DNA from 2 places in the Variovorax nivicola genome. Region 2 is predicted to be linked to the other one. Evidence: predicted binding sites of a transcription regulator. Region 2 holds the regulator's gene; the other holds the start of a gene.
What was found. Region 2 encodes FliA, which starts transcription of late flagellar genes. Its sites were predicted from a motif close to CTAAAGTTTNNNNNNNNNNNGCCGNTA; they were not measured.

Region 1 (10,563 bases), 390 kb from region 2:
GCGCCTGTTCGGCAGTGTCGACCATCGGCACCAGCAGGTTCTTTACGCCGATGTCGAGCAGCTGCTTGATGAGTGCGGTGTCGCCTTGCACGGCGCGCACCACCGGCTGGGCCCGATGCGGCGCCACGGCCTGCAGCGCAGCCAGCGTCGAGCGCAGGTCGTTGGGGGCATGTTCGCCGTCGATCAGCAGCCAGTCGAAGCCGGCGGTCGCGCTGACCTCGGCCATGTACGGATCGGCCATCGAAAGCCAGAGGCCGACCTGCGGCCGGCGCGCGGCCAGTGACGCCTTGAACGGGTTGTGAGCGGGCATGGGGCTTGTCTTCCTGGAGTAGTGATGAATAGGGGCAGGGAGTCAGTCCAGCTGCCCCTGGCACACGTACTTGGTGTGCAGGTAGTCGTCCAGCCCGTGGACCGAGCCCTCGCGGCCGTAGCCCGAGTCCTTCACGCCGCCGAAGGGCGCGGCCTCGGCTGCCAGAGCGCCTTCGTTGATGCCGACGATGCCCGTCTCCAGCGCATCGGCCACCCGCCAGATGCGGCGCACGTCGCGCGAATAGAAGTACGCGGCAAGGCCGAAGGGTGTGTCGTTCGCCTGCGCGATCACTTCGGCCTCGTTCGAGAAGCGCGTCAGCGGCGCGACCGGGCCGAAGGTTTCCTCGCAGGCACAGGCCATGGTGGCATCTGCATTGGCGAGCACGGTTGGCGCGAAGTAGTTCGCGCCCAACTCGGGAAGCCGCGTGCCGCCGGTGAGCACGCGCGCGCCGCGCGCCACCGCGTCCTGCACGTGGCGCTCGATCTTCTCGACCGCGCGCGCATTGATCATCGGCCCGATCTGCGAGGCCGCATCGCTGGCAGGTCCGACGCGCAATGCCGCCACGCGTGCGACCAGCAGCTCGGCAAAACGCTCGTGCACTGCTTCGTGCACGAAGACCCGGTTCGGGCACACGCAGGTCTGGCCGCCGTTGCGGAACTTGGCGGCCATCAGGCCTTCCACCGCGGCCTCGATATCTGCATCTTCGAACACGATGAATGGCGCGTTGCCGCCGAGTTCGAGCGACAGCTTCTTCAGCGTGTCGGCTGAACGGCGCGCAAGATGCTTGCCGATGGGCGTCGATCCGGTGAAGGTGATCTTGCGCACGCGCGCATCGTCGAGCCAGGCATCGACCACCTCGGGCGTGCGCTCGCGCGATGCGGTCACGATGTTCAGCACGCCCGGTGGCACGCCGGCTTCGGCGGCCAGCGCCACGAGGGCCAGCGAGGTCAGCGGCGTGTCCTCGGCCGGCTTGCACACCACAGTGCAGCCCGCAGCAAGCGCTGGCGCGATCTTGCGCGCGATCATCGCGGCCGGAAAATTCCACGGCGTGATCGCCGCGACCACGCCGACCGGTTCGCGCAGCGCAAACATGCGCCGGCCCGGCATGGGCGCCGGAATGATGTCGCCGTTGGCGCGCGTGGCTTCTTCGGCAAACCACTCGATGTAGCTGGCCGCATAGGCGACCTCGCCACGGCCCTCGGCCAGCGGCTTGCCTTGCTCGCGCGAGATGAGCCGTCCAAGGTCTTCTTGGTGCGCCATCACCAGATCGTTCCAGCGCTTGAGGATCTGCGCGCGCTGCTTGGCGGGCGTCCTGCGCCAGGCGGGGAAGGCGGCATGCGCGGCATCGACGGTTGCGCGCGCGTCGATTGCATTGGAGTCGGGCACCTGCGCGATGAGGGCGCCGGTGGCCGGGTCGGTCACGTCGAGCGTGCGGCCGGAAGCGGAGCGCAGCCATTCGCCGGCGATGAAGTTGGCCGTGCGTTGCAGGTTGGGGCGCGAAAGGGTCAGGGGCATGGCGAGAAGAAGAAAGGAGGAAAGAAGGCAGTCAGCTCACGATGCCCAGATGCCATGGCACGAATTCGTGGTCGCCCAGGCCCAGCGTCTCGCTCTTGGTCGGCTCGCCTGAAGCGTGACGCAGGATCTGCTCGAAGATCTGCTGGCCCAGTTCGGGCACGGAGAGTTCGCCGTCGATCACCACGCCGCAGTTGATGTCCATGTCTTCCTCGAGGCGGCGAAACATCGGCGTGTTGCTCGCGAGCTTGATGGTCGGCGCAGGTTTGCTGCCGAACATCGAGCCGCGTCCGGTGGTGAAGCAGATCAACTGCGCACCGCTGGCAATCTGCCCCGTTGCGGCCACCGGGTCGTAGCCCGGTGAGTCCATGAAGACGAAGCCGGGCTCGCTGATCGGCTCGGCGTATTCGTACACCGCGCGCAGCGGCGTGGTGCCGCCCTTCATCGCCGAGCCCAGCGATTTCTCGAAGATGTTGGCCAGGCCGCCGGCCTGGTTGCCATGGCCCACCACGCCGTTGAACTGCGCGTTCTGGCCGGCCGCGTAGCGCTCCCACCATGCGAGCCGGTCGAGCAGCTTCTGTCCGACCTCGGGCGTCGCGGCGCGGCGCGTGAGCATGAATTCCACACCATGGATTTCTGGCGTCTCCGACAGGATGGCCGTGCCGCCATGGCGCACCAGCACGTCCATCGCCGCACCGAGCGCCGGGTTGGCGGTGATGGCCGAGAAACCGTCGGAGCCGCCGCATTCGAGCCCGATCTTCAGGTGATGCGCGCCCACGCGCGTGCGCCGCGCCGCATTGGCCTCGGGCAGCATTTCCTCGATTGCGCGGATGCCCGCCTCGATGGTCTGGCGCGTGCCGCCCACCTCTTGCATCACCAGCGTGCGCATCAGACGGCCTGCTTCGAGCCCTTGCGAATCGACCAGCGCATCGACCTGGTTGCGCTCGCAGCCCAGGCCCACGATCAGCACGCCGGCCAGGTTCGGATGGCGCGCGTAGCCCGCCAGCGTGCGGCGCAGCACGTCGAAATGCTCGCTCGGCGACGACATGCCGCAGCCGCTGGTCTGCGCGAAGGCGGCCACGCCATCCACGTTGGGAAACGCGGCCATGCGCTCGGGCGTGAAGTGCGCGGCGATGCGCTTGATGACCGTGGCCGAGCAGTTCACCGACGACAGGATGCCGATGAAGTTGCGCGTGCCGACGCCGCCGCCAGCCCGCTCGAAGCCCATGAAGGTCGCGCGCTCTGCAGCCGGCACGAAGTCCACCGGGCGCACGTCCTGGCAGAAGGCCGGATCGCGGTAGCTGTCGACCAGCGTGAGGTTGTGGCTGTGCACGTAGTCGCCGGCCTGCAGGTCGCGCGAGGCCACGCCGATCACCGTGTCGTACTTCTTCACTTCCTCGCCGGAGGCGATGGCGCGCGACGCGATCTTGTGACCGGCGGGAATCTGCGCCCTGGCGCGCACGCCGAACTCGGCGATCGTCTCGCCCAGGGCAATGGCGCTCTTGGCGACCAGCACGTTGTCGTTCGGGTGCAGGCGAAGCAGGGGGCTGTCGTTCATGGCGTGGCGTGGGGTTGCTTCGAGCAGGTTCGGATGCCGGTGGGCGAGGGCTTCATCAGCCCTTTTCCATCAGCTCCTTGAGGTTGAGCTTGCGGATCAGGTCGGTCTCTTGCCGGTACACGGTCTGCACGTACTTCTGGTATTCAGGGCCGTCCTGGTACATGACGGGCGCATCGATGCTTTCCGCCACCTTGCGGAATTCTTCGCTGTTGACGGCTGTGCGGAACGCATCGCGCAGCCGCTTCTCGACTGCGGGCGGCAGGCCCTTGGGCGCGCCGATGCCGTTGGGCGCTTCCACCACCACGTCGAAGCCGAGCTCCTTGAGCGTGGGCGTGTCCTTGAAGCGCGGCGTGCGCGCCTCGCCCCAGGTGGCGAGCAGGCGCAGCTTGCCGCTTTCCACATGCGGCGCCCACGAGCTGCTGTCGGCCAGCATGTCGACCTGTTCGCCCAGCACGTCCTGCAGCGCGGCCGAGCCGCCCTTGTAGGCGATGGCATTGAACTTCACGCCAGCGGCCTGCGCGAACTGCTCCATGCCCACGTGCGTTGCACCGCCGATGCCGGCGTGCGCATAGGTGATGGTGCCGGGCTGGGCCTTGGCCTGCGCCACCACGTCGCGCAGCGACTTGAACGGCGAGCGCGCCGGCACCGCGATGCCGAAGGTCTGGCCAGAAGTGCGCGCGAGGTAGGTGAGGTCTTTCAGCGGATCGAGCTGCACGGTGCCGATCTGGGAGAAGCGCGTGACCGAAATCGGTATCTGGCCGATGGTGTAGCCGTCGGGCCGCGCCGAGGCCAGGGCCTTGGTGCCGATCATTCCCGAGGCACCTGCGCGGTTCTCCAGCGCAATGGGCTGCCCGAGCTCGCGTGCGGCGATCTGGCAGATGATGCGCATCGACCGGTCGGCCGTGCCGCCCGCGGGCCACGGGCAGATGAATGTGAGGGGGCGTTCGGGGTAGTCGGCGGCCAGCGCGCGAGCGGGGACGGTGGCGAGCGCGGCGGCGCCGAGGCCGCCCAGCACGAGCTGACGCCGCGCCATGTTGCGAGGGGTTTTCATCGTTGTCTCCAGAAATCGTTGTTCGGCAAGCACAGCGGATTCTTCCGGAGACAATCATTGCCATCCAATGAAATAGCGGACTCTCTTCATGAGCTGCAGGTTATGAAGCAGAAAGCCCGCTCAAAGCGCCATGAGCCAGATCGACCGCGTTCTTCGTTCCAACCTCAAGCTGCGTCACCTGCAACTGCTGGTTGCGCTGGACGAGTTCCGCCACCTGGGGCGGGTGTCGGAGTTTCTTTCGATCACGCAGCCGGCCGTTTCGAAGATGCTGGCAGAGATCGAGCGCATGTTCGATCTGAAACTGTTTACGCGCTCCACGCGCGGCACCGAGCCCACGCCCTTCGGCGTCACGGTGGTGCGCTTTGCGCGCTCGGTGCTGGCCGACTATCAGCGCACGCGCGACGAGATCGACGCCGTGGCCAGCGGCGGTGCCGGCCGCACCAGTGTGGGCGCGATGGTGGTGGCCACGCCGAGCCTGCTCGTCAAGGCCATCCAGCAGCTCAAGAAGCAGTCGGCGCTGACCACCGTGATGGTGGAAGAGGGCGACCTCACGCGGCTGCTCCCCCGCCTGCGCGTAGGCGAGCTCGACCTGATCGTCGGCCGGCTGGAGCCCGGCTATGCCTCGCCAGACCTCGAAACCGAGGCCCTCTACACGGAGCCGATGTGCATCGTGGTGAGCCCCGGGCACCCGTTGGCGGAGGCTTCCAGGCCGAGCTGGAAGATGCTCGCCGAATTGCCCTGGGTGGTGCCCCCGCCGTGGGCTTCGTCGCGCTCGAAGCTGGCCCAGATGTTCTACAAGCACCGCCTCGTGCCGCCGGCGGACATCGTCGAGACCGCTTCGTTTCTCGTCACGCTGTCCGTCATGCATGAGCGGCCGGCCGTGGGGTTCCTGGCGCGAAGCGTCGCCCGGCACTTTGCGAAGCAGGGGCAGCTATGCATCCTGAAGATCAACGTGCCCATCGAGCTTCCGCCCGTGGGCATCATCACGCTGCGGGGGCGCTCGCAGACGCCCGCCAGTCAGCTCTTGATGGAGTGCCTGCGAAAGGTTGCGCCGCCGCGTTAGCGCAGCACCAGCACCGGAATGTGCGAGTGCGTCAGCACGTGCAGCGTCTCGCTGCCCATCAGCAGGCGCGCCAGGCTGCGCCGTCCGTGCGAGGCCATCACGATCAGGTCGCACTGCTGGTTCTTCGCGGTCGTGATGATGGCTTCGGCCACCTGGTTCGACTTCATGACGATGGCTTGCGGACTGCGAACGCCCTTGGCGACCGCAGTGGCCACGACCTTGTCGACCAGTTGCTGCGCGGCGCGGTCCGTGTGCTCCTGCGTGGCCTGTATGTCGCGCTGGCTCAGCATCATCGAGCCTTCGAAGTAGCCGACCGGTTCGATGTGCGCGACGGTGACGCTCACCAGTTCCGCGTTGGTCAACAGGGCCAGGTCGATGGCGGCGCTGACTGCTTGCTCCGACAGCGCGGAGCCGTCGGTTGCGACAAGAACACGCTTGTACATGGCAGGCTCCTTGGCCCCCGGCACCGCGGGTGCCCTCATGTTCAGTCTAGTTCGCGATTGCGGTCATGCAAGGCCCTTCATTTCTTCTTCCAGCTGCCGATAACCCCCCTTTGAGGACACAACAGAGGACCCAGATGCTGAATGCCATCAGTGCGACCGGCGGTGCGAGGAGCGGAGGCGACGTCAACGCCGAGATCGCGAAGATCCAGCGCCAGATCACGGCGACGCAGAAACAGATCAAGGAGACGCAGGGCCAGCTGCTCAGCGTGCCCGAGGGCGATGCGCGCAAGGCGATTCAGCAGCAGATCGAAGCGCTGGCAGCCCAGCTCGCCATGCTGCAGCAGCAGATGAATGCGCTGCGCACGGCCAGCGTTCAAAAGAGCGCGATGGCTTCGATGGACGAGAGCGGCAGCAGCAGTGGCAGCACATCGCAGCGCGCCAACGCCGGTGGTGCTGGTGGCACTTCGATCGGCAGCATGCTGGACGTGAAGGCCTGATTCAGCCCCCGCGCTCCGGCCACCGGTGCCGTGTGCCTCCCGAGCGCCGGTCCGCCTTCTCCATGACCGCACCCTGCGCGAGCAGCTGCTCTCCGCGCAGTTCCAGATGCTGCAGGCAGCGAAGAAAGGCATCGAGATCCGCGGGCTCGATGCCTTCGAGCAATTCGGTGTTCAGCCCCGCAATCCGCGGAAACAGCCTGCCGAACAGCTGCTGGCCCGAAGCGCTCAGCCGCACGTGCACTTCGCGGCGGTCCTGAGCGTCCTGCCGCCGCACCACCAGCTTCTTCTCGACCAGGCTGCGCAGCCCGCGCGAAGTGCGCACGCGGTCCAGGTGCAGGTGCGTGGCCAGCGTCGACGAAGTCATCTCGCCCTCCTGCGCGAGCGTGGCGATCATTCCCCACTCGCGGCGCGTGATGCCGAAGCCTCCTTCGACCAGGCGGGTCGCCATGCCGCTGCCCGAGCGCATGGCACGTGCCAGCCGGTACAGCAGCAGGTCGTTCAGGGAACGGGGCGCGCGCAACGCTGCTGCATCGGGAAAAGCTTGTTGCATACGGATGGAAAGTGGGGTGGGGAGTGTGGTTCGCCCGCCTCGGAGCACTGGTAGTGGATTAGATCAACTGTTTGCCCATACGTATAAACCGGTAACAAATTTGAACGAACGGAAACAGTCTTGGCGCGCGATTTTCGCCGTGAAAACTCGCGCGTTCCCGTTCACGACAACCGCTCGCAGGAGATCCGATGCCCGCATTTCTTTCCAGGCGCAAGCTCATCATGGCGTGGGGCATTGCCCTGGCCGCTTGCGCTCCCATGGTCCACGCCCAGGCGCCCGCCGCGCTGGACGGTGGTCCGCTCACCCTCGTGGTCGGCTATGCGCCGGGCGGCAGCACCGACCGCATCGCGCGCCTGATTGCCGACCGGCTCACGCCGAAGCTCGGCGTCAAGGTGAGCGTGGAAAACCGTCCGGGCGAGGGCGGCCGGCTCGCGGCCAAGGAAGTGAAGCGGGCCCCCGCTGGGCAGAACGTGCTGATGCTCGGCAACCCCGCCGTGATGGTGGTCGCGCCGCTGGTCTTCAAGGACGCGGGCTACGACCCTGACAAGGACTTCGTGCCCGTCTCGCAAGTCAGCAGCTACGACTTCGCGCTTGCGGTGGGCAACAAGCTCCAGCTCGACCGCGCGATGTTCCTCGTCAGCCGGCTGTGGGCGCATCCGGAAGAGGCGATTTTCGGCGTGCCTGCCACCGGCAGCCTGCCTCACTTCTTCGGCCTGATGGTGGGCGATGCGCTGAGCGTGCAGCCGCAGATCAAGGGTTACGGCGGCTCGGCGCCGCTGGCGGCCGACCTGAGCGGCGGCAGCCTGCCCATTGCCATCGATACGCTCGATTCGCTCTATCCCCAGCACGTGGCCGGCAAGATCCGCATCCTGGCCACCTCGGGCAAGAAGCGCGCGAGCTTCGCGCCCAACATTCCCATCTTCCGCGAAGCCGGCATGAAGATCGATGCCGACGGCTGGAACACCTTCTTCGCGCCCAGCACCATGCCGCCCGCCAAGGTGCAGCTGCTGGCCAACTCGATCCGCGACGTCATGAAAGACCCGGGGCTGCAGAAGGCGGCCGACGCGCTCTACATCACGCCCGTGGTCAGCAATGCGGCCGAGACTGCGCAGATGCTCAAGGCCTTTCGCGCGCAATGGGAGCCGGTCGTGCGCCGCTCCGGCTTTCAGCCCTGAGACTTTCTTTCGTCAGCTCGCAAGCGCCCGCATCTGCGCAATGAGATCGGCCTTGCCCTCGAAGCCGATGCCCGGCAGCGGCGGCAGCGTGACGTAGCCGTTGTCCACCTTCACGCCGTCGGGGAAGCCGCCGTAGGGCTGGAACAGATCGGGGTAGCTCTCGTTGCCGCCGAGCCCGAGGCCGGCCGCGATGGCCAGCGACATCTGGTGGCCACCGTGCGGAATGCAGCGCGAGGGCGACCAGCCGTGCGCCTTCAGCATGTCGAGCGTGCGCAGGTACTCCACCAGCCCGTAGCTCAGCGCGCAGTCGAACTGCAGCCAGTCGCGGTCGGGCCGCATGCCGCCGTGGCGGATGAGGTTGCGCGCATCCTGCATCGAGAACAGGTTCTCGCCCGTGGCCATCGGGCCGGCGTACACCTCGCCGAGCTTGGCCTGCAGCTCGTAGTCGAGCGGATCGCCGGCTTCCTCGTACCAGAACAGCGGGTACTGCGAGAGCGCGCGGCCGTAGTCGATGGCGGTCTTCAGGTCGAAGCGGCCGTTGGCGTCCACTGCCAGTTGCTGGCCGGGGCCGAGGATCTTCAGCACCGATTCGATGCGCTCGCAGTCTTCGGCCAGCGTGGCGCCGCCGATCTTCATCTTCACCACCGAGTAGCCGCGCTCCAGATAGCTGGTCATCTCGCGCTGCAGGCCTTCCACGCCCTTGCCGGGGTAGTAGTAGCCGCCCGCCGCGTAGACGAACACGCGCGGGTTGGGCGTGCCGGTGCCGTAGCGCTCGGCCAGCAGCTGGTACAGAGGTTTGCCCGCGATCTTGGCGGTCGCGTCCCACACGGCCATGTCGATGGTGCCCACGGCCACCGAGCGCTCGCCGTGGCCGCCGGGCTTCTCGTTGATCATCATGCGGGCCCAGATCTTGTGCGGATCGAGGTTGTCGCCGGTTTCGTCGAGCAGCGACGCGGGCTCGGCTTCGAGCAGTCGCGGCAGGAAGCGCTCGCGGATCAGCCCGCCCTGGCCATAGCGGCCGTTGGAGTTGAAGCCATAGCCGATGACGGGCTTGCCGTCGCGGATCACGTCGGTGACCACGGCCACGAGGCTCAGGGTCATCTTCGAGAAATCGATGTAGGCGTTGCGGATGTCCGACTTGATGGGGCGGGTGGATTCGAGGATGTTGACGATTTTCATGGTCGGGTTCGAGGGATGGGAAAGCGAAGAAACGTTCAGCGGTGCAGCGACGAGCCGCCGCAGATGGCGACGTCCTGCCCCGTGATGGCCGCCGCTGGCGGCGACAGAAGAAAGCCCACGAGCGCAGCGATTTCTTCGGGCTGTATCAGCCGGCCGATGGGCGGCATGCGCGGCGCACTGCCCGCGCGGGCCGGGTCCTGCAGCATTGAGGTTTGCGTTGCGCCGGGCGACACCACATTGACGGTCACGCCCTGTGCGGCTACCTCCGCCGCCCAGCTGCGCGCGAGCGCGATCAGCGCCGCCTTGGTCGCGGCGTACTGGCCACGACCGGGCAGGCCCTGTGCAACGCGGCTGCCGACGAACACGACGCGACCGTGGCCGCGCGCGGCCATCGCTGGCACGAGCGCATCGGCCAGCCGCGTGGCTGCGTCTACGTGCAGGCGCCACATCAGTTCGCCGCCCGCATGGTCGAGCGCGCCCAGCGGGCCGACGCGCAGCACGCCGGCCGCATGCACCAGCGCATCGGCGTCCTGAAGCGCGGCGGCTGTGCGCGCGATGGCATCGGCATCGCACAGGTCGACAGCCACATGCGCAAAGCGCGCGTGAGACGACAACGTGGGCGCTGCCAGGTCGAGCCCGCTCACGCGCCAACCCGCTTCGAGCAACTGCGACGCGATGGCGCGGCCGATGCCGCCGCTGCTGCCCGTCACCACCGCGTGCGGGGCAGTGGTGGCCTCATTCGACATGGATGTTGCCCTCCACGATGATCTTCTTCGAGCGCGCCATGTCGTCGGCCTGGAACTTCACGAAGTCCTCGACGCTGCCCGGCGTCAGCAGCAGGCCCTGCGCACCCAGCGTCTCGCGCATGTCGGTGCCGAGCGCCTTGTTGACTTCGGCATTCAGCCGCTGCGTGACGGCGGCCGGCAGCTTCGCCGGCCCCCACAGGCCATACCAGCTGTAGAACTCGTAGCCCGGAATGCTCTCGCCCACGGTGGGCACGTTCGGCAGGCTGGTGGCGCGTGTGGCCGAGGTGACGGCAATCACCTTCAGCATGCCGCTCTTGTGGTACTGCAGCGAGCCGAGGATGGGGTCGATGAAGCCGTCGATCTGCCCGCCGATCAGGTCCTGGAACGCGGGTGCCGTGCCCTTGTACGGCACGATCAGGTAGTCGAGTCCGCCGCCCGCGCGCTTGAGCAGTTCGGTCGAAAGGTGCCCGGCCGATCCG
Region 2 (10,563 bases):
GCCAGCGACGCCGAGCCCTGCTTCCGACTGCTGCGCGACGGTGTGCAGATGGTCGGCGGCATCGGCGAGCTGGGCGATCCGGACATCATGAAGCGGCTGCTGATCGCCGGGCAGATGACCACCACCGTGTGGCGTCTGCTGCAGGCCGAAGGCGATTGGGCCGACCGCACGCGCGCGTTGCTGGGCCAGCTCACGGGGCGCCCGGCGCGCAACGGTCGGGCCATGAGCGGCAGTGCGCTGTATGCGGGCGTGGGCAAGCTCTTTCTGCTGCTGGAGGCGCTGGGCACCGAGTCGACCGCTCCCGTGCAGGCGTCGCGTGCGCTGGAGAAGTCGGAGAAATTGGAGAGATTGGGTTGAGGGCGCAGGAATGAACAAGCTGGTTGCGGATCAGGCCGACGGACTGCGGCGCATGCTCGCACCGACGCATGCGCGCGTGGTTGCCGTCGCCGGCCTGGGGCAGGGCGCGGGGAGCACCACGGCCGCGATGAATCTCGGTGTGGCACTGACCCTGCAGGGTCGCAACGTGCTGCTGCTGGACGAGCATTGCCCGACCGTGGGTTCGGCCTGCGAGGTGTGGGACATCGATCCGCTGGGGAATCTGGCCGATGTAGTGAGCCAGCGCCTGACGCTGGACGGCGCCAATGTCAAGGCAGCTTGCGGCGTGCACGTGCTGCCCGCGCCGCCTGATGTGGTGGACGGTGTGATGGACGACGCGATCGACCCGCGCAAGTTCTGGCACGACGGCGTGGTCATCGTCGATGCGGCTTTCGACGCCGAGGGCCGGCTGTCGGCACTCGCGCAGGGCGCGGACGATCTGCTGCTGGTGCTGCAGCCGCACCCAGCCTCCATCACCGCGGCCTATGCGGGCATCAAGCGGCTGCACCACGCGCACGGCCTCAAGCAGATGCGCTTCCTGGTCAACGGCGCGGCCGATGTGGTGGCTGCGCGCCAGATCATGAGCAACCTCGCGCATGCCGCCAGCCGCTATCTCGCGCTGCTGTTGCAGCCCGCGGGCTGGGTGCGCTTCGACCCGCTCGTTGCCGACGCGTGGCGCCTGAAGCAGACCATCGTCGAGGCCTTTCCCGCGAGCCATGCCGCTGTCGACTTCCGGCGCATTGCCGGCGAGATGGACCGCTGGCCGTGGCGCGCGGTCGAGCCGCTGCAGGCCGTGGCCTGAGCCCGCCGACCCGGACAACCCAAGAAGGACGGCCGTGTACACCGCACAGGGAACCATCGAGAAATCACATCTGCTGGCGCAGCACCAGCCGCTGGTGCGCCGCATCGCGCTGCAGATGATGGCCAAGCTGCCGGCCAGCGTGGAGCTGGACGACCTGATCCAGGCCGGCATGCTGGGCCTGCTGGACGCCTCCAGCCGCTACCAGGACAACCGCGGCGCGCAGTTCGAGACCTTCGTCAGCCAGCGCATCCGCGGCGCCATGCTCGACGAGTTGCGCGCCAACGACTGGGGCTCGCGCGGCCTGCGCCAGTCGGCGCGCGGCGTCGAGAAGGCGATCCAGGCACTGGGCCACAAGCTCGGGCGTTCTCCCACTGAGGGGGAGATTGCCAAGGAGCTGAAGATGGACCTGGAGGCGTATCAGTCGCTGCTGCAGGAGATCCAGGGCTGCCAGTTGGTGTACGTCGAAGACTTCTCCAAGGACGACCCGGACAGCCCGTTTCTCGACAGCCATTCGCAAGATGCGCGCAAGGACCGGCGCGGCAGCGACGATCCGCTCGAGCAGTTGCTGGAAAGCGGCTTCCGGCATCAGCTGGTGGACGCCATCGGTGCGCTGCCGGAGCGCGACCAGCTGCTGCTGAATCTCTACTACGAGGAAGAGCTGAACCTGCGGGAGATCGGCGCGATCCTGGAGGTGAGCCAGTCGCGCGTGTGCCAGTTGCACAGCCAGGCGATCAGCAGGCTGCGGGCGAAGCTGAAGGATGTGCTCTAGAGGTCACGCCGTTCGCCATTAGGCGTTGTCCGTCAGCCATCCGCGCCCATCGCTGGCGCGCCATGCCCGCTCGAGCGGCAAAGCTCGGGCCCTTGCCAAAGACTCCCAAGCAACCCTCTGCACGGCTCCACGCCGACCGCCCCGACCGCCCTGATCGCCCCATCGGCGACTACGCGCTCATCGGCTCGACCCACAGCGCGGCGCTGGTGCATCGCGGCGGCGACATCGAATGGCTGTGCCTGCCGCGCTTCGATTCGGCCGCGATGTTCGCCAGCCTGCTCGGCGATGAGCGCAACGGCCACTGGACGATGCGCGCCAAAGACCGCAAGGCGCGCGTCACGCGGCGCTATCTGCCCGGCACCGTGGTGCTCGAAACCACGATCCGCACGGCCCAGGGGACGGCCATCGTCACCGACTTCATGCCGCGCCCCGCGCTCGATGGCACGCATGAGGTGGTGCGCATCGTGCAGGGCGTGCGCGGCACGGTCGCCATGCACACCGAGTTCCGCATCCGCTTCAACTACGGCGGGTGGTGCCCCTGGATGGAGCGGCGGGACGGCGCGGTGTTTGCCACGGCCGGGCCGGACTCGGTGCGCATCAGCTCCGGCGTGCCGCTGACCAACGAGAACTTCGCGAGCTTTGCCGACTTCACCGTGTCCGCGGGGCAGGCCATCGCATTCAGCCTCGACTGGTTTCCCTCGCACCTGAAGCCGCCGGTAACGCGCGACGCCAGCGCGCTGCTGGCACGCACCGTCGCCGAGTGGAGCGCGTGGACCGGTCGCTGCGGCTACCAAGGCGAGTTTCGCGAGCCGGTGATGCGCTCGCTGCTCACGCTCAAGGCGCTCACCTACGAGCCCACCGGCGGCATCGTCGCCGCGCCGAGCACCTCGCTGCCCGAGCTGCCGGGCGGCGAGCGCAACTGGGACTACCGCTTCTGCTGGCTGCGCGACGCGGCGCTCACGCTCTACGCGCTGATCGGTTCGGGCTATGTAGAGGAAGCCAGCGCCTGGCGCTGGTGGCTGATGCGCGCGGTGGGCGGTTCGCCCGAAGAGCTGCAGGTGATGTACGGCCTGCACGGCGAACGCTCGCTCACCGAGCTCGAGCTCGGCTGGCTGCCGGGCTACGAAGACAGCCGCCCGGTGCGCATCGGCAATGGCGCGCACGGGCAGCGGCAGCTCGATGTGTACGGCTCGGTCATCGCGGCCTTTCATGCGGCGCGCAAGGCCGGGCTGGCGGACATGGACAAGGTGTGGCCGCTGGAGCGCGCCATCGCGAAGCACCTGATGGTGCTGTGGAAGGAGCCCGACTGCAGCCTGTGGGAAGTGCGCGGCGAGCCGCGCCACTTCGTGCATTCCAAGATCATGTGCTGGCTGGCCTTCGACCGGATGATCGCGAGCGCGACGGAGTACGGGCTCGAAGGCCCTGTCGAGCGCTGGCGCGAGGTGCGCGACGAGATCCACGCCGAGGTCTGCGCGCGCGGCTACGACGCCGCGAGCAATTCATTCGTGCAGTACTACGGCGCCGACACGGTGGATGCGGCGCTACTGTGGATGCCGCTGATCGGCTTTCTGCCGATTCACGACGCACGCGTGCAAGGCACCATCGCGCGCATCGAAAAGGAGCTGATCTTCAATGGGCTGGTGTACCGCTATCGCACCGAAAAAGGCGTGGACGGCCTCGAAGGCGGGGAGGGAGCGTTTCTCGCGTGCAGCTTCTGGCTGTCGAACGTGTACGTGGCCATGGGCAAGCTGCGCAAGGCGCGGGCCCTGTTCAAGCGCCTGCTGGCGCTGGGCAACGACCTGGGCCTGTTTGCCGAGGAATACGACCCAGTGGCGCAGCGGCAGCTCGGCAATTTTCCGCAGGCGTTTTCGCACATCGGGCTGATCAACAGCGCGCATGCGCTGGTGTCGGCGGCCGGTGGCGTGTGGGAGCTGGCGGACCTCGATGGCAAGGCGGCGTCGAAGAAGACAGCAAAGAAGGTGGCAAAGAAAGCGCCGGTCAGGCGGAGACTTTCACGCAGGCGTTCTTCGAGCGCTGAATGAGCCGCGCGCCTATGTTGGCGACGATGAGCGGCACCGGTACGTCGATGTCGGCGCGCAGCACGTCGGCTTCGGTGGCTTCGGGCTTTTCCAGTGTCTGCAGCTGGCTGTCGAGCAGCGCTGCAGGCATGTAGTGCCCGGTGCGTTGTTCCATTCGCTGCCGCACGAGCGCGGGCGGCCCGTCGAGAAACACGAATTGCAGTTCGGGCGACGCGGCGCGCAGCCGGTCGCGGTAGGCGCGCCGCAGGGCAGAGCAGGCCACCACCACGCCGCGCGGCGCGGCCGTGCAATCGGCAAGGCTTGCACCAACGCGGTCGAGCCAGGGCCAGCGGTCTTCGTCGGCGAGCGGCAGGCCGGCGCGCATGCGGGCCACGGCCTCGGGCATGTGCAGGTCGTCGGCGTCGACCCACGGCAGGCCGAACAACTGCGCCAGCCCGGCGGCCACGCTGCTCTTGCCGGTGCCCGACACGCCCATCACCACCACGCTCAGGCGTTGCGGCTGCTCTGGATGCTGCACGGTGCTACAGGCTCGAGGTGATGCCGCCATCCACGTACAGGATGTGGCCATTGACGAAGCTCGACGCATCCGAGGCCAGGAAGATGGCCGCGCCGCCCAGCTCTTCCACGTCGCCCCAGCGGCCGGCGGGCGTGCGGCCCGAGAGCCACGCGGTGAAGGCTTCGTCGGCCACCAGCGCCTGCGTGAGTTCGGTCTTGAAGTAGCCCGGGCCGAGGCCGTTGACCTGGATGCCGTATTTGCCGAGGTCGATCGCCATGCCCTTGGTGAGCATCTTCACCGCGCCCTTGGTGGCCGCGTAAGGTGCGATGCCCGGACGGCCCAGCTCGCTTTGCACCGAGCACACGTTGATGATCTTGCCGCGCTTGCGCTCGATCATGCGTTGCGCGACGAAGCGGCCGACCAGGAACACGCTGTCGATGTTGGTGGTGGTGATCTTGTGCCACGCGTCGATCGGGAATTCGGCGAACGCGCCGCGGTGCTGCATGCCGGCGTTGTTCACGAGGATGTCGATGGCGCCGATGTCGGCCTCGATGGCGGCCACGCCGGCCTCGACCGCAGCGGCGTCGGTCACGTCGAAGGCCATGGCCTCGGCCGCGATGCCCTTGGCGCGCAGGGCGTCGCGGGCGGCGGTGAGCGATGCGGCATCGCGTGCGTTGAGCACCACGCGCGCGCCGGCGTTGCCGAGCGCTGTCGCCAGCGCAAAGCCGATGCCTTTGCTGGAGCCGGTGACGAGGGCGGTGCGCCCGGAAAGATCGAACAGTTTCAAGGGGGAGTTCCTGGATCGTGACTAATGGATAAGTTACCGGTATCTTTTGGTTTCGTCAATGGGTAAAACCTTCGCTGGCGTTATCTTCTTTCGTCGATTAAAGTTACCGGTATCAAATTGAACCCTGACCGCCACTCGCAGGAGACACCCGCTTGACCGCTACCGCTTCATCCCCGCACGTGCTGATGCTCGGCACCTACCCGGAATGGGACATGGTGCCGATGCAGGCGGCCTACACGCTGCATCGCCTCTGGGAAGCGACGGACCGGCAGGCCTTCATCGCCGAGCACGCGCCCAACATCCGCGCGATCGCGACGCGCGGCGAGCTGGGCGCGAGCGCCGAGCTGATCGCTGCGCTGCCCAAACTGGAGCTGATCGCCTGCTATGGCGTGGGCACCGACGCCATCGACCTCGCCGCCTGCCGCGCGCGCGGCATCCGCGTGAGCAACACGCCCGACGTGCTCAACGGCGACGTGGCCGACCTCGCCGTGGGGCTCACGCTGGCGGTGCAGCGACGCATTCCGGCGGGCGATGCTTTCGTGCGCAGCGGTGCGTGGGCCGATGGAGGCCTGCCGCTGGCTACGCGCGTCTTCGGCCAGCGCATCGGCATCGCGGGCTTTGGCCGCATCGGCAGCACCATCGCCAAGCGGTTCTCGGGCTTCGACGTGGAGCTGGGCTATTTCAGCCGCACGCCGAAGGCCGACAGCCCGCACCGTCACTTCGCCAGCCTGAGCGCCATGGCCGACTGGTGCGACGTGCTCATCGTCATCCTGCCCGGCGGCGAGGCCACGCGCGGCATCGTCAATGCCGAGGTGCTGCAGGCGCTGGGGCCCAAGGGCTGGCTCGTGAACGTGTCGCGCGGCACCACCGTCGATGAAGGCGCGCTGCTGCAGGCGCTGGAGGCGCGCGGCATTGCCGGCGCGGCGCTCGACGTGTTCCTCAACGAGCCGCGCATCGACCCGCGCTTTGCCGCGCTCGACAACGTGGTGCTGACCCCGCACCATGGCAGCGGTACCGAACAGACGCGCCGCGCCATGGGCGAGCTGGTGCGCCGCAACCTCGAGGCCCACTTTGCGGGCCAGCTTCTCATTACCCCCGTGCCCTGACTGCCCGAAGGAAAGAATCATGCGTTTGCGTTGTATGTGCCTCGTGATCCACGCTCCTGACGACCTGCGTCTGGACGAGCAGGACGCCGGCGAAATCGGCCCCGGCCAGGTGCTGGTGAAGGTCGGCATGGGCGGCATCTGCGGCTCCGACCTGCATTACTTTCACAACGGCGGCTTCGGCACCGTGCGCATCAAGGAGCCGATGGTGCTGGGCCACGAGGTGGCCGGCACCGTGGTGGCGGTGGCGCCCGGCGTCGACAGCGTGCGCATCGGCGACAAGGTAGCCATCAATCCGAGCCGCCCCTGCGGCGCCTGCAAGTTCTGCCTCGAAGGCCTGCCCAACCAGTGCCTCGACATGCGCTTCTACGGCAGCGCCATGCGCACGCCGCACGTGCAGGGCGCGTTCCGCAACATGCTGCTGTGCGAGGCCACGCAGTGCGTGAAGGTGGCTGAGCACGTGCCGCTGCGGCTGGCCGCGCTGGCCGAGCCGTTCTCGGTGGGGCTGCACGGCGTGTCGCGCGCCGGGCCGCTGCTGGGCAAGCGCGTGCTGGTGTCGGGCTGCGGGCCCATCGGCGTGCTGGCCATTGCGGCGGCGCGCGCGCATGGCGCGGCCGAGATCACCGCTACCGACGTGGTCGACGAGCCGCTGGCCATTGCGCGTGCCATGGGCGCCGACAACGTCATCAACGTCGCGCAGGACAAGACCTGGGTGTCGCGCTACTCGGCCGACAAGGGCACCTTCGACGTGATGCTCGAATGCTCGGGCAACGAGCGCGCGCTGCGCGACGGGCTGGAGGTGATGCGCCCGCGCGGCGTGGTTGTGCAGCTGGGGCTGGGCGGTGACGTGAGCATTCCGCAGAACATGGTGGTGGCGAAGGAGCTCAGCATCTGCGGCTCGTTCCGCTTCCATGCGGAGTTCGCGCTCGCGGTGCGGCTCATCAACGAAGGGCGCGTGGATCTGTCGCCGGTGGTGACGCACACCTTCCCGATGCTGCAGGCGCGGCAGGCCTTCGAGCTGGCGAGCGACAGGCAGAAGGCGATGAAGGTGCTGATCGATTTTGCGGATACGGGCGCAGAGGCTGTAGCGGCCTGACGGGTTTCCCGGAGACGCCTGCCGCGCAGCGTCACTGACTCGCGTTCGGCGTTGCGCGCGCCAGCAGGCGGATGTGTTCGAAGTCCAGCATGTCCAGCGCATGCCGCACCGCGTCGACCAGCGCCCTGTGGCGCGCGTCGGCCGAGAGCCGGTCGACCCATTCGTGCAGGTCACTCCAGCGGCCGTCGCGTGCGAGCATTTCGAGTTCTTCGCGCACCGCCGCGGGCAGCGGGGCGATTGCGGGCACCGGCGGGCGTCCCGGCCTGTGCAGTGGTGCAGGGCGCGGCGGTTGCGGCTTCGGGGCAAGGGGCAGCAATTCTTTGGGCGCGTCCTTCACGATCACCGAGAAGTGCACACGCGTTCCCAGGTTGCGGTGGCTCTCCAGCAGCAGGCGCCCGCCCATGTGCTGCACGATGCGTCGCGCGATCGCCAGCCCGAGCCCGTGGCCGTTGGCACTCGGCGCGCCCTGCGCGATGGCCTGGACGATGCGCGCCTGCTCTTCCTTGTCGATGCCGATGCCGCTGTCCCACACGTCGAACCTGAGGCGCCATGAGTCCGCGCGCGGCCGTGCCTGCACGCGCAGGCCGATCTTGCCGTCGCGCGTGAACTTCGCGGCATTCGACAGAAGATTCAGCAGCAGCTGCTGGAAGCGCTTGCTGTCGAGGTACACCGCGACCGGCAGCGCGCCCAGCACTTCCAGCTCGAACCGGTTGTGCTGCCGTTGCGCGAGCGTGTCGGCGTACTGCGCCACGTCGTCGATCAGCGCGCGCAGGTGCACCGGCCGGGGCTCGAAGGCGAAGGGCAGCAGCTCGCTCTTCGCGTAGTCGAGCAGGTCGTCGATCAGCGCGAGCTGGTAGGCCACGCTGCGCTCGATGGCCTGCAGCCGCTCGGGCGGCGGCGAGCTGTCGCCATGCAGCAGGCGCGCGTTGCCGATGATGGTCGACAGCGGCGCGCGCAGGTCGTGGCTGATGTAGGCCAGCAGCTGCGTCTGCTCGCGCGCCTGGTGCTCGGCCTGCTCCAGCGCAGCATTCAGTGCGTGCGTCTTGCGCTTCACTTCTTCCTGCAGCCGTTGCTGTTCCTCGGCCTGCCAGTGCACCAGCGTGCGCTGCGCGACGCGCCGCTGCCGCGACAGGTGGTGCGCCCACGCCGCCAGCGCCACCAGGCCGACCAGCATGCCCGGGAAGCCCAGCGCATAGGCGTCGAAGCCGGGGATCACGTGCGCCGGCATCGCGAGCTCGGTGAGCCGCAGGCACACGCCGACGGTGACGATGCTCATCACCGGAAAGGCCAGCCGCCCGCCCGGTCCGGCGCGCCGCATGTAGATGAAAGTGCCGGCGGTCAGCGCGAGAACCACCACCGGCGCGCTCAGCGTGCCGGCCCGCGCGAAGGGCGCGTACGGCCCCAGCAGCGTGCCCAGCACCACGACGCATTGCGCCACCGCGAGCAGCGCGAACAGCAACAGGCCAGGTGTGCGCACCGGGCTGCGCCGCGACACCGCGTACAGGTAGAACATCAGCGAGAGCACACAGCAGCCCGCGGTAACACCGGCCGCGCGGTAGCTCCATTCGATGCTGTCGGGCCACAGCGCGAGCCGTGCGTGGCCGCGGTAGGCGGCCTCGTAGAGCGCCACGAGCGCAAAGCCCAGGCTCTGCAGTGCCGTTGCGAGGTCGCGCGAGATGAACCACAGCGCCAGCGAATACACGGAGAGCACGAGCAGCCCGCCAATCAGCAGGCCGTCGAGCAGCGCATGGCTGCTTTCTGCTTTGCGCCAGGCATCGGCCGAGTACAGCGCTGGCGCGAGCTTGACGCTGCTGTTCGTCTGGACCCGCACCAGCACATGCGCCTGCTCGCCGGGCCGCAGGTCGAGGGACAGCGTCGGCACGCGCTCGCGGTCCCGTGCGGCTTTCGACGGCACCGACACGCCGGCCTGTTCATGTGTCCACGTGGCCCAGCCCGCCAGCTCGCGGCGCGCATGGAAATCAACGTGCTGCAGCCACGTGGCGTCGAGCACCAGCCGAAGCGGCTGGATCGCGCCGGTGTCGTTCACCAGCGTGAGCCGCAGCCAGAAGGCCGAACGCGAAAAGCCCGGCCGCATGCGCGCCGCGCTGCCGGGCTGGAAGCCGCCGGGCACGCCGCTCTCCAAGGCATCGACCTCGTCGAGCGACAACTGCGTGCTGGTGTCCTCGAACACCTCGACGTGCGTGTCGAGTGCCACCGGCCAGCGGGTCGCGTCGTCGACGCGCAGCATGTCCGCCTGCGCCGCGGGCCACCCCGCCAGCCAGAAGGCAGCGCACAGCAGCAACGTGCGGATGCCGCGCAGGGCCGGGGTGGTCACCGCCTTCTCAGCGCCGCATCAGGCCGACGGCACCGATGGCGGAGAAGTCGAGGTGCCAGGCGCCTGGCGAAACGCCGTAGGCGTGCGGCCGAAGCGCTCGCGGAATGCGGTCGAGAAGTTGGCCGCGCTGGAGAAGCCCACGGCCAGCGCGACCTCTTCCACGCTGAGCGCCGACTCCGCGAGCAGCCGCTGCGCCTCGGCGAGGCGCGCCTCGCGCGCGAACTCGAACACCGTGCGGCCCGTCTGTTCGCGGAACACGCGCGACAGCCGCTTTTCGTGCGTGCCCACGCGCGCCGCCAGCTCGGGCAGGGCAGGCACGTTCGCCAGGTCGGCGCGCACCAGGTGTTCGACGGCCTGCGCGAGCACGCGGTCGGTGTGGTCGGCGCCCGGGGTGCTGGCGCCGCGTTCCCGTTTCGCGTTTTCCACTGCGCTCTCGGCCTGCGCGATGCAGGCCTGCGCCTGTTGCCGGCTGCTTGACAGCGCAAGGTGCACAGCCACGCGCGCCAGCACTTCCGCGGGCTCGAAGGGCTTCAGGATGTAGTCGACCGCGCCTTCGCGCAGGCCGGTGAGCCGCTCTTGCACCGAGCTCGACGAGGTCACGAAGATCACCGGGATGCGTGTCGTCGCGCGGTCGGCCTTCAGCAGCCGGCAGGTCGCGTAGCCGTCGGTGGCGCCCATGCGCACGTCCAGCAGCACCAGGTCAGGCTGCAGCGCAGTCGCCCTGCGGTAGCCCTCCAGGGCGTCGAACGCCAGGCTGATGC

Region 1: the regulator FliA is predicted to act here: its motif matches at 6,013-6,039, upstream of ACSFBF_RS10610 (FlxA-like family protein).

Annotation. Positions count from the first base shown of each region.
Region 1 is NZ_JBPJZK010000002.1:426,383-436,945, forward strand. It holds gene hpaI (4-hydroxy-2-oxoheptanedioate aldolase) at 1-310, opposite strand, end outside; gene ACSFBF_RS10585 (NAD-dependent succinate-semialdehyde dehydrogenase) at 353-1,825, opposite strand; gene ACSFBF_RS10590 (UxaA family hydrolase) at 1,857-3,380, opposite strand; gene ACSFBF_RS10595 (tripartite tricarboxylate transporter substrate binding protein) at 3,436-4,431, opposite strand; gene ACSFBF_RS10600 (LysR substrate-binding domain-containing protein) at 4,562-5,494, shown strand; gene ACSFBF_RS10605 (universal stress protein) at 5,491-5,937, opposite strand; gene ACSFBF_RS10610 (FlxA-like family protein) at 6,072-6,434, shown strand; gene ACSFBF_RS10615 (MarR family winged helix-turn-helix transcriptional regulator) at 6,436-6,984, opposite strand; gene ACSFBF_RS10620 (tripartite tricarboxylate transporter substrate-binding protein) at 7,173-8,159, shown strand; gene ACSFBF_RS10625 (mandelate racemase/muconate lactonizing enzyme family protein) at 8,172-9,338, opposite strand; gene ACSFBF_RS10630 (SDR family NAD(P)-dependent oxidoreductase) at 9,374-10,084, opposite strand; gene ACSFBF_RS10635 (Bug family tripartite tricarboxylate transporter substrate binding protein) at 10,074-10,563, opposite strand, start outside.
Region 2 is NZ_JBPJZK010000002.1:813,451-824,013, forward strand. It holds gene flhF (flagellar biosynthesis GTPase FlhF) at 1-357, shown strand, start outside; gene ACSFBF_RS12475 (MinD/ParA family ATP-binding protein) at 368-1,177, shown strand; gene ACSFBF_RS12480 (RNA polymerase sigma factor FliA) at 1,212-1,946, shown strand; gene ACSFBF_RS12485 (glycoside hydrolase family 15 protein) at 2,039-3,988, shown strand; gene ACSFBF_RS12490 (gluconokinase) at 3,945-4,502, opposite strand; gene ACSFBF_RS12495 (SDR family oxidoreductase) at 4,507-5,268, opposite strand; gene ACSFBF_RS12500 (2-hydroxyacid dehydrogenase) at 5,421-6,374, shown strand; gene ACSFBF_RS12505 (L-idonate 5-dehydrogenase) at 6,394-7,467, shown strand; gene ACSFBF_RS12510 (sensor histidine kinase) at 7,499-9,802, opposite strand; gene ACSFBF_RS12515 (helix-turn-helix domain-containing protein) at 9,821-10,563, opposite strand, start outside.